One region of the Paracoccus sp. SJTW-4 genome, then DNA from elsewhere that is predicted to be linked to it. Evidence: riboswitches for the same ligand, from Rfam matches in the RefSeq annotation. Region 1 holds a riboswitch; each other region holds the start of a gene.
The links. A riboswitch is a leader RNA that binds a small molecule or an ion and turns the genes downstream of it on or off. The one in region 1 is predicted to bind cobalamin.

Region 2: it holds a riboswitch for cobalamin, as region 1 does, so the genes downstream of both, RSP45_RS02025 (energy-coupling factor ABC transporter permease) here and RSP45_RS12280 (TonB-dependent receptor plug domain-containing protein) in region 1, are expected to answer to the same signal.
Region 3: it holds a riboswitch for cobalamin, as region 1 does, so the genes downstream of both, RSP45_RS00375 (TonB-dependent receptor plug domain-containing protein) here and RSP45_RS12280 (TonB-dependent receptor plug domain-containing protein) in region 1, are expected to answer to the same signal.

What each region holds. Positions count from the first base shown of each region.
Region 1 covers NZ_CP136681.1:2,503,374-2,506,642, forward strand. The annotation lists gene RSP45_RS12275 (NnrS family protein) at 1-952, shown strand, start outside; cobalamin riboswitch at 1,039-1,243, shown strand; gene RSP45_RS12280 (TonB-dependent receptor plug domain-containing protein) at 1,375-3,269, shown strand, end outside.
Region 2 covers NZ_CP136681.1:405,887-409,155, reverse strand. The annotation lists gene cysE (serine O-acetyltransferase) at 1-127, opposite strand, end outside; gene cobF (precorrin-6A synthase (deacetylating)) at 212-952, opposite strand; gene RSP45_RS02025 (energy-coupling factor ABC transporter permease) at 1,004-1,681, opposite strand; cobalamin riboswitch at 1,735-1,954, opposite strand; gene RSP45_RS02020 (cobyrinate a,c-diamide synthase) at 1,994-3,269, opposite strand, start outside.
Region 3 covers NZ_CP136681.1:77,864-81,132, reverse strand. The annotation lists gene RSP45_RS00385 (acyl-CoA synthetase) at 1-631, opposite strand, end outside; gene RSP45_RS00380 (CAP domain-containing protein) at 827-1,387, shown strand; cobalamin riboswitch at 1,766-1,964, shown strand; gene RSP45_RS00375 (TonB-dependent receptor plug domain-containing protein) at 1,946-3,269, shown strand, end outside.

The sequences.
Region 1 (3,269 bases):
CCCGCGGCTGCGGGGCGGGGCGCTGTGGGTGCTGGCGGCGCTGTGGGGGGCGGCGCGGGTCGCGGGGCTGGTCGGCGCCGACGCGCTGGTCCTGCCCGCGATGCTGGCCGACATGGGCTGGCTGGTGCTGCTGATCGCCTATCTTCTGCAGCTGACCATCCGCCAGCGCAGCACCCGCGTCGTGGTCTTTGCCGCATGGCTGTTCGCGCTGGCGGTGGGCTGCATGATGGCGCGGCTGGCGATGCTGGCGGGCGACGGCGTGGCCGCGGCCGAGTGGCTGCGGCTGGCCGGGCTGACCTTCCTTGGCCTGCTGAGCCTGGCGCTGTCGCGCATCACCGTCCCGATCACCAATATCGTGCTGGACCCGTCCGAGCGCAGCTCTCCGTTCCGGCCGCATCCGGGGCGGCGCAATCTCGCGGCCGGGCTGGTGGCGCTGGCGCTGGCCGCAGAGATCGCCGGCCTGTCGCCCGCGGTCGCCGGCTTCCTGTGGATCGCCGCCGGCGCCGCCTTCATGGACCGCATGGCCGAGGGCTTTGTCGGCCCCGAGGCGCTGCGGGCCGAGATCATGGTGCTGATGGGGGCCGCGGGCTTTGCCGGGCTGGGGCTTCTGGGACTGGGCGCGGCCGGGCTGGGCGCCCCTTGGGCCGCGGCCGGGCCGCTGCATCTGGCGCTGATGGGCGGGCTGGGGCTCGGCGTGCTGGCGGTGCTGGCAATCGCGGGGCGGTTCCATACCGGGCAGGGGCTGGGCCTCAACCTGGCCACGCGGGCAGGGTTCGCGCTGGCCGCCGCGGCGGTGCTGCTGCGGGCGCTGCCGGACATGGGGCTGGCCCCTTGGCCCCCCGGCCCGCTGCACCTGCTGGCCGTGGTCCTGTGGGCGGCGGGTTTCCTGCTGTGGCTGGCCGACTACTGGCCCGCGATCCGGCGGCTGGAGCCGCCCGCCCCGCCGGGCTGAAATCCGGCGCAACGGCCGGGGCAGGGGCCCGAGCAAGCCGCGCCCATCGGCCCGCGCAATCGCCTTGACTTTGCCGAACGGTTTGCCATGACAGGGGCAGCTTTGGTTCCGGCGGCTTGCCGCTGGATTAAAAGGGAACTGCGGTGCGCCTGAGGGCAAAGCCGCGGCTGCCCCCGCAACTGTAAGCGGCGAGCGACGGCCGACCATGTCACTGGGACCCAATGTCCCGGGAAGACCGGCCCGAGCCCTGACCCGCGAGCCAGGAGACCTGCCCAAGCGATCACCCATTTCCTGCGCGGGGCGCGCATGGAAAGCGGCCTCCCGCAGCGGTGACACCCAACCGGTCTGCGGGGAAGGTGCGCCTTTTTCCCGCCGGCCAATCTGTAATCCGCAGGCGCCGCCTGCGTGGGAAAGGCAATGTCATGATCCGCCCCCAGATCCCAGGGATCGCTTTTTGTGCGGCGCTTGCGCCGATGGCCGTCCTCGCGCAGGACGCGGGACTGCCCGATACGCTGACCCTCGACCCCATCGTGATTTCCGGCGGGCTGACGCCGCTCGCGGCGGAAAACTACGCCCGCTCCTACACCGTGCTGACGGCCGGGGACATGGCCGCCGCCGGCGTGACCTCGGTGCAGGATGCCCTGCGGCGGGTGCCGGGGGTGGCGGTCACCTCGACCGGCGACAGCTATACGCAGGTCCGCATCCGGGGCAGCGAGTTCAGCCACGTGCTGGTGCTGATCGACGGGGTCGAGGCGAACTCGCCCAGCGGCGGCTCGTATCTGTTCACCGGCATGGACCTTGCGGAGATCGACCGGATCGAGGTGCTGCGCGGCCCGCAATCGACGATCTACGGCTCGAACGCCGCCGCGGGGGTGATCTCGATCACCACCACCCAGGCGGGCAAGCCGGGCCTGTCCTACGGCGGCGCGGCCGAGGTCGGGGGGCTGGGCACGCGCGCGGCCTCGACCTACATCCGCCAGCGCAGCGAGCGCGGGGCGCTGAGCCTTTCGCTGTCCGCCCGCAATATCGACGGCGACGACGATTCCCGCAGCGGCGGCGACAAGGATTTTAACGACCTCACCACCGCGGCGCTGGGCGGGTCCTACGCGCTGACCGACGAGGTGACCGCCGGCTTCACCCTGCGCCGCAGCTGGCAGGACTACGGCTACGACACCACCACCTCGCCAGTGGATGATCCGCGTGACTATCAGCTGGACGCGCCGCTGACCGCGAAGCGGGGCGAAAGCTATGGCGCGCTCTGGCTCGAGGCCGCGGCGCTGGACGGCAGGCTGCACAGCCGGCTGGCGTTGTCGGGCATGAACCAGACGCTGGATCATTTCGACGCGGGCGTGGCCACATCCGACGACCGCTCGACCCGCCGCAGCCTGCGCTATACCGGCAGCTTGGCGCTGGATGGCCGCGACGCAAGCAGCGCCGACCAGAAGCTGATCGTTGCAGCCGAAACCGAGCGCGAGACCTATCGTTCCAGCTACAACCCCGGCGGCACCTATCAGCGTGACACCCATGCGCTGGCGCTGGAATATCAGGGCCGCTTTGCCGATGGCGTCTCGGTGCAGGCCGGGGTGCGGCGCGAGTTCAACGACGTGTTCCGCGATGCGACGACCTGGAATCTTGCAACGGCATGGCAGGTGCCGGGGCAGGATCTGCGGCTGCGGGCCGCGGCCGGCCGCGCCCATGTCAACCCGACCATGTTCCAGCAATACGGCAATGTTCCCGGCGTCTGGGAAGGGAACCCCGACCTGAAGCCCGCGCGCAGCATGAACTATGAGCTGGGTGCCGATCTGGGGTTTGCGGGTGGACGCGGGCTGGCCTCCTTTGCGGTCTTTCAAAGCAAGATCGACGACATGATCACCGGCACCGCCGACAGCGCGGTCAACGCGCCCGGCACCAGCACCCGCAAGGGGTTCGAGCTGGGCGTGAGCCTGCAGGCGACCGACAGCCTGTCGCTGGGCGCCGACTATACCTATGTCGACGCGGCCCAGGCCAACGGCCTGCCGATCGTGCGCGCGCCGCGCCACCAGCTGGGCCTGCGCGCCAGCCAGGGTTTCGCCGCAGGGCGCGGGCTGGCGTCGGTGGATATCCGCCATGTCAGCGGCACCTATGACATGGAGTGGTTCGGCTGGGACTACACCACCCCCAGCCCGGCCAACAGCAAGCTGCCCGGCTTCACCACCGTCAACCTGGCCGCGCATTACGACCTGACCGACGAGATCCGGCTGCAGGGCCGCATCGTGAACCTGTTCGACAAGGAATATTCCGAGGCCTGGGGCTATTACGGCCAGGGCCGCACCGCCTA
Region 2 (3,269 bases), 1.2 Mb from region 1:
GCAGCCCGGCGTGGATCAGCGCCCCCAGCAGCGGCTCGGCCTGCACGGCGGCGGCGGCCTCGGCCTGGATATGCGGCCACAGATCGCCGGCCGGGACTGCGGGTTTCCTGAAAGCCTGAGCGTCCATGTCTCCATCCATGCCGCGGCTCCTTCTGGCGTCATTGCCCCTCATCTAGGGCAGACGGCGGGCGACCGAAAGGCTTCTGCGGCGTCAGGGGCCGGAATCAGGTTGCCGGGCCAGCAGATAGATGTCCATCACCCAGCCGTGGCGGGCGCGGGCGGCGGCGCGGGCGGCAATGATGCGGGGCCCGGCCTCGGCCAGCGGGCCATGGTCCAGCAGCTGCCGCGCCATCCCGACGCAAGCGCCCCACCAGATGTTGACGCCCCTCGGATCCAGCGTGCGGAAGGCGCAATCCCCGTCCAGCATCACCGCCACTCGGTCAGCGCCCGGCGGCCAGCCGTGGTCGCGCAATTGCCGGCCGGTGGTGATGACCACCGGGCGGCCCAGATCGTTCAGCGGGATCCCATGCGCCGCGGTCAGCGCCTGCAGGGCGGTGATGCCGGGCACCACGCGGACACGCGGCGCCGGGCGCAGCCGCGCCGCGATCCGCAGGGTGGAATCGTAAAGCGATGGGTCGCCCCAGACCAGCAGCGCCACCCGCCCCGTGCCGGGGGGAATGGCCGCGCCCCAGGCGGCGGCCAGCGCGTCGTGCCAGTCCTCGACCCCTGCCAGATAGCCGGCGTCCGCGCGCCGCGCGGGCACGGCAAAGCGCCCGCGCGGGACCGCGGGCGCCACCGCGTCGCAGATCGCGTCGCGCAGGGCGGCAAGCTCGGCCTTGTCCTCGCCCTTGTCGGGGATCAGCACCAGATCGGCCGAGCGCAGCGCGGCTTCCGCCTCGCGCGTCAGGTGATCGGGGTTGCCGGTGCCGATGCCGATCAGCAGCAGTTCCATGCCTGCCTCGTTGGAAATGGCGCGGCCCGCCAAAGGCCGCGCCGTTGAGGTTCAGGCCGCGTGATGCAGCCGCCGCGTGACCAGCGCCGAGCCGCGCAGGCCGCGCAGCGATTTCGCCGCCGCCAGCACCGCCAGATCGGCCAGCGGCTCGATCACGATCACCAGCATGTAGGCGGCGCCGAAACTGCCGATCGCGGCCAGCGTGTCGACGGATACCCCTTGCCCGTAAAGCACCCAGAACGCCACCCAGGCGACCACGCCCGCCTGATAGGCGGTCGACAGCGCCAGCGCCTGCCCATAGCGCAGATCGACATAGGGGGTGCCCGGCGCGATGATGCGCCGCGCTAAGGCCTCGATCCCGAACAGCGGCACCAGCAGCGTGGTCAGGTTCATCCCGAATTGCGGCAGGTCGAAGGGGGCAAAGAACAGCCCCTGCACCAGCAGCCCCAGCCCCAGCCCGACCGCCGCGGGCGCCGCCCCGAACAGCAGCAGCAGCGTCGAGCCGAGGATGAAATGCACCTCGCTGACGCCGACCGGGAAATGCGGCAGCACCTCAAAAAAGGTGAAGACGGCGGCGGTGGCCAGCCCGCTGCGCAGCAGCAGCGAGCCCGCGCCCTGTTCGCGGATCGCATTGAGCGCCATCCAGCCCGCATAGCCCGCGGCACCCGCGGCGGTCGCGTAGCTCAGCACGATCTTGGTGGCGTCAACGACGCCCGGTTCGATATGCATGTATCCCTCCTGCCCGTCATCCCCGACGGCAATGTGGTTGGTTGGGGCGCGGAATGCCCCGGGGCTTTGACGGCAGGTCTCCTGACTCGCGGGTCGGGGCCGGTCCCCTGGCCTTCCCGGCCCATGGGCCAGTGGCGCAATCGGGGGCGGCTCGCCGCTTACAGTTGCGGGGGCAGTCGCGGGTTTGGCGCCTGATGGCTACACCTCACCGCGTTCCCTTTTCATCCCCGTGCGGTTTTTCCGGCTTGGGGAACCGTCTGTTGCGATGTGCCAGCATGGGCGGGTTGCGTCAAGGATCGCTGGCCCCAAAGACTAACTGGCAGCCGCAATCAGGTGAAAGAACGTCCCGGTGACATTCCCGCGGCGCGAGCCGGTGCCGGGCAGCTCCGCCCCCGTCGCATCCCGCACCAGCGCCAGCGCCGCGTCGGGTTGGGCGGTGGTGGTGGCATAATGGAACTCATGCCCGCGCAGCCGCGTCCCCGGCGGGTGGCCGGGCATCGGCGCGCGCAGCTCGGCCAGCCGGTATCCGAGGTTCATCCGGCGCTTGGCAAAGCTGGTTTCCAGCCCCAGCAGCCCGGTCATGCGGTGCCTCGTGCCGTCCGCCGTGACCAATCCCTGCCCCAGCACCATATAGCCGCCGCATTCGCCATGCACCGGGCGAGAGGCCGCGAAATCCGCCAGCGCGCGGTGGAAATTTCCAGCTGCCGCCAGCCGCCCGGCGTGAAGTTCGGGATAGCCGCCCGGCAGCCAGCAGACATCGGCCGCAGCGTCCGGCCCCTGATCGGCCAGGGGCGAAAACGTCACCACCTCGGCCCCCGCCGCCCGCCAGCCGGCCAGCAGATGCGGGTAGACAAAGGAAAACGCCGCATCCCGCGACAGGGCGATGCGCTGGCCGGGGGGCGTGACCGGCAGGGGCGCGGCGGGGGGCAGGATGCCGCTTGCCGCCGCCCTTATCGCGGCAAGATCGCAATGCGCGGCGATGAACTCGGCCAGCGCGTCGATGCGGGCGGTCAGGTCCGACTGTTCCTCGGCCTGCACTAGCCCCAGATGCCGCTCGGGCAGTTCCAGATCGGGGCGGCGGGGCAGCGCCCCCAGCACGGTGATGCCCGCTTGCGCCATGCCGTCGCGCACCAGCGCCTCGTGGCGGACTGAGGCGACGCGGTTCAGCACCACCCCCGCCAGTTGCAGATCGGGACGCAGCCGTGCGAACCCCAGCGCGGTCGCCGCCGCCGATTGCGCCTGCCCGGACACATCCAGCACCAGCAGCACCGGCCAGCCGGTCAGCGCCGCCAGCTCTGCCCCGCTGCCGGTGCCGGCCTCACCCGGCAGCGCCACCCCGTCGAAGAGCCCCATCGAGCCCTCGGCGATCGCCAGATCCGCATCCGCCGCGGCGCCGACCAGCCCGGCGATGCGCGGCGCCGCCATCGCCCAACTGTCAAGGTTGAAGGACTGCCGCCCGGTCGCCGCGGCATGAAACCCGGGATCAATATAGTCGGGGCCGTTCTTGAAGGGTTGCACCGCCAGCCCCTGCGCGCGAAACGCCGCCATCAGCCCCAGCGCCACGGTGGTCTTGCCGGTCCCCGAGGCC
Region 3 (3,269 bases), 900 kb from region 1:
AGGTCAGCCGGTCATGGGGCTGGGCCGAGACCGCGGCCTCGAAGTTCAGCACCCTGGCCTTGTGGCGCGCCTTGACGCGCGGGCGCAGCAGCCCCACCAGCAGCCGCTTGACCCCGCTCAGATAGCGCGCGAGATCGACCTCGAGCACGGTCTGCACGCAGGGCGCCATTTCCAGCGCCGCCGCGGCCTTTTGCGCGACATCGGTCTTGGGCATGGATTTCAGCGTCACCAGCACCTTGGCGTTGCTTTCGCGCAGGATGCTGGCGATCTGCTCGGGCTCGAGCAGCGGGTTGATCGGGTTGACGATCCCCGCGGTCGCCCCGGCCAGCAGCACCGTCGGCGTTTCCAGGCAGTTGGGCAGCAGATAGGCGACCGTGTCCCCCGGCCTCACCCCCAGCGACCGAAACAGGTTCGCGGCTTCGGTGACGCGCTCGTGGAACTCGGTCCAGTTCAGCTCGCATTTGCGGCTTTTCGGGTCCGAGAGCAGCTGGAACCCCAGCGCCGGGCGCTGCGGGTGCAGCGCGCGGGTGCGGCTGAGGAACGCATAGATCGTCTTTGGCAAGGGCCGCTCGGCATAGGGCATCTCGGCCTCGATACGGTCCCGATCGGCAATGCTGGCAAAGCGCGACATCCGTTTCCCCCCTTGTTGGCGCATTCCCGAAAGGATGCGCCGAGTTCTGCCTGTTGGGCAAGTTATCCAAGGCGAAAGACTGCCGGAACGCGGCGTCAACCAGCGGGGTGTTAACAAGTTTAATTACTTGAAGCTTGTCAGGGCGCCACTCCTTCTGGTTGTTCTTTACGGAAGTGGCTCTGGACAAAGACCGACATGGACAAGCTGATTTCGCTGATCGTCGCAGGGGTGATGATCGCGCTTCCCGCGGTGATGCAGGCGGAACCGGCAATCCCGCGCCCGGCCTGGATCCGGCAGGTGTCGGGTGACATCCTGGTGCAGGCCGCCGCCCCCGGGCAGGCGCAGTGCTTCGCCACCGCCGCCGCCGAGAACAAGGCCGCCGCACAGGTGACCAGCGCCCGCCGCGCCGCCGCCGGGCTGCAGCCGCTGCGCCCCAACCCCAAGCTGGCCGAGGCCGCGGCCCGCCACGCCTGCGACATGGCGATGCGCGGGCAGATGGCGCATCGCGGCTCTGCCAGCAAGGGCCCGTCGCAGCGGGTCAAGGGGGTGGGCTACAAGCCCGCCATCACCGCCGAGAACATCGCCGCCGGGCCCTTCAGCCTGGAACAGGTGCTGCACGCCTGGAACGGCTCGGACGGGCATCTTCGCAACATCATGCTGCCGCAGGCGACGGATTTCGGCATCGGCCGCGCAGTTGCGGCCGATGGCCGCACCATGTTCTGGGCCGCGATCTACGCCGCGCCCCGGGGCCGCTAAGGGTCCCTGGGCCTGCGGGGAGGGGCTGATTCCCGCCTGCCCCGCGGCGCGCCCTGGGTCGCTGCGCGGCCATACGTCATCATGTTGCACCTGCTCAGGGGGTTTCGGACTGGCCGCGTCCTGCCACACGCGCGTGTCCCCTGCCGCCGGGGCCGCACTGTTTCTTTCTCGCCCCCCGCCGCTTACCTTCCAAGCGGCCTCGCACCCGATCCCGCCGCGCGGATACATCCGCCTCCGATCTCCGGCCGGTTGGGTTGCTTCCCCCGCCCGCTTCCGCCCTCGCGCCTGCTCGCCACGCACCATTCGTCCGCCGCAGGGGGTGGGGGCCGTTCTGCCCCCCTCCGCGCCGCGGGTCATTGACGCAAGCCCGGCTTCCGGCCTATCTGCCGCTGTCCAAGTTCCGGCCTCGCCGGATTGAAAGGGAATACGGACGGCCCCCGGGCCGGAACCGTAGCTGCCCCCGCAACTGTGCGCGGAGAGCGGCGCCGAACTGAGCCACTGGGGCCGCAGCCCCGGGAAGGCCGGCGCCCGCCTTGACCCGCAAGCCAGGAGACCTGCTTGGACATCACCCTTTCGATGGTGCGGGGCGCGCCAGCGAAGCGGCCAGCCGCAGCGGTGAACCAGCACTGTCTGCGGGGCTTCCCCCGGACCGATTCCAATCCGCGGCCGCCACCGCCGCCGCCCGACCCGGGGACCGCCATGTCCGAACCCTTCCGCCGCCTTGGCCTGACCGCCGCACCGCTGGCGCTTGCGCTGACCACCGCCGCCCCCGCGCGGGCGCAGGAGCCGATCCTGCTGGACCCGATCATCCTGTCGGGGGGATTGACTCCCTTTGCCGCCGATGGATTTGCCCGCGCCCATACCGTCCTGACCGGCGAGGAGATCGAGACACGCGGCCTTGCTACGGTGCAGGACGCACTGCGTAGCGTGCCGGGAGTTTCCGTGGCCTCGACCGGCGAGACATTGACTGGCATTCGCATCCGGGGTGGCGAATCCAATCATGTGCTGGTGCTGATCGACGGCGTGGAAGCCAATTCCCCTGGTAGCGGCGACTATGGCTTCAGCGGTATGCTGGCCGCGGATATCGAGCGGATCGAGATCCTGCGCGGCCCGCAATCGGCAATCCACGGTCCCAATGCCACCTCGGGGGTGATCTCGATTACGACCAGGCGCGCCGAAGCACCGGGACTGAGCTATGGCGCAGGCGTAGAATTCGGGGGGCAGAACACCCGCGCCGCCAATGTCTTTGTCCGCGCGGCAGGCGCTCGCGGCAGTCTCAGCTTATCCGCCGCAGCCCGACATACCGATGGCGATGACACCTCACGGACCCCCGGCGGCGACCGTGATTTCAACGACCGCGAGACGGTGGTCCTCGACGGCTCCTACGAGCTTGGGGACGGCATTACCACCGGCTTCACGCTACGCCGGAGTTGGCAGAAATATGGGTATGATGAAGCCGTATCGGCCGAAGACAACAATCCCGACGACTATGTCATTGACGCCGACCTGACCGCAGACCGAGATGAGACCTATGGCTCGCTCTGGACCGAGGCCGAAGCGATGGCCGGCAGGCTGCTGAATCGCCTGACCTTGTCCGGGATGAACCAGGATACGGACCATTTCCGCGAAAGCGCGCCGGATTATGGTGACGCTTCGCGCCGGCGTTCCCTGCGCTACACTGGAACATGGGCCATCGACGGGCCCCTTGCCCGCAACGCTGCACAAAAGCTGAACTTTGCAATTGGGAAACAGCGGGAAACCTATGTCAACTATTCTTCTTATGGCTCTGGAGATTACGAACGCGACATGACGTCGGTCGCCCTTGAATATCAGGGGATGTTCGACAATGGCACCAGCATCCAGGCCGGGTTGCGCCGCGATC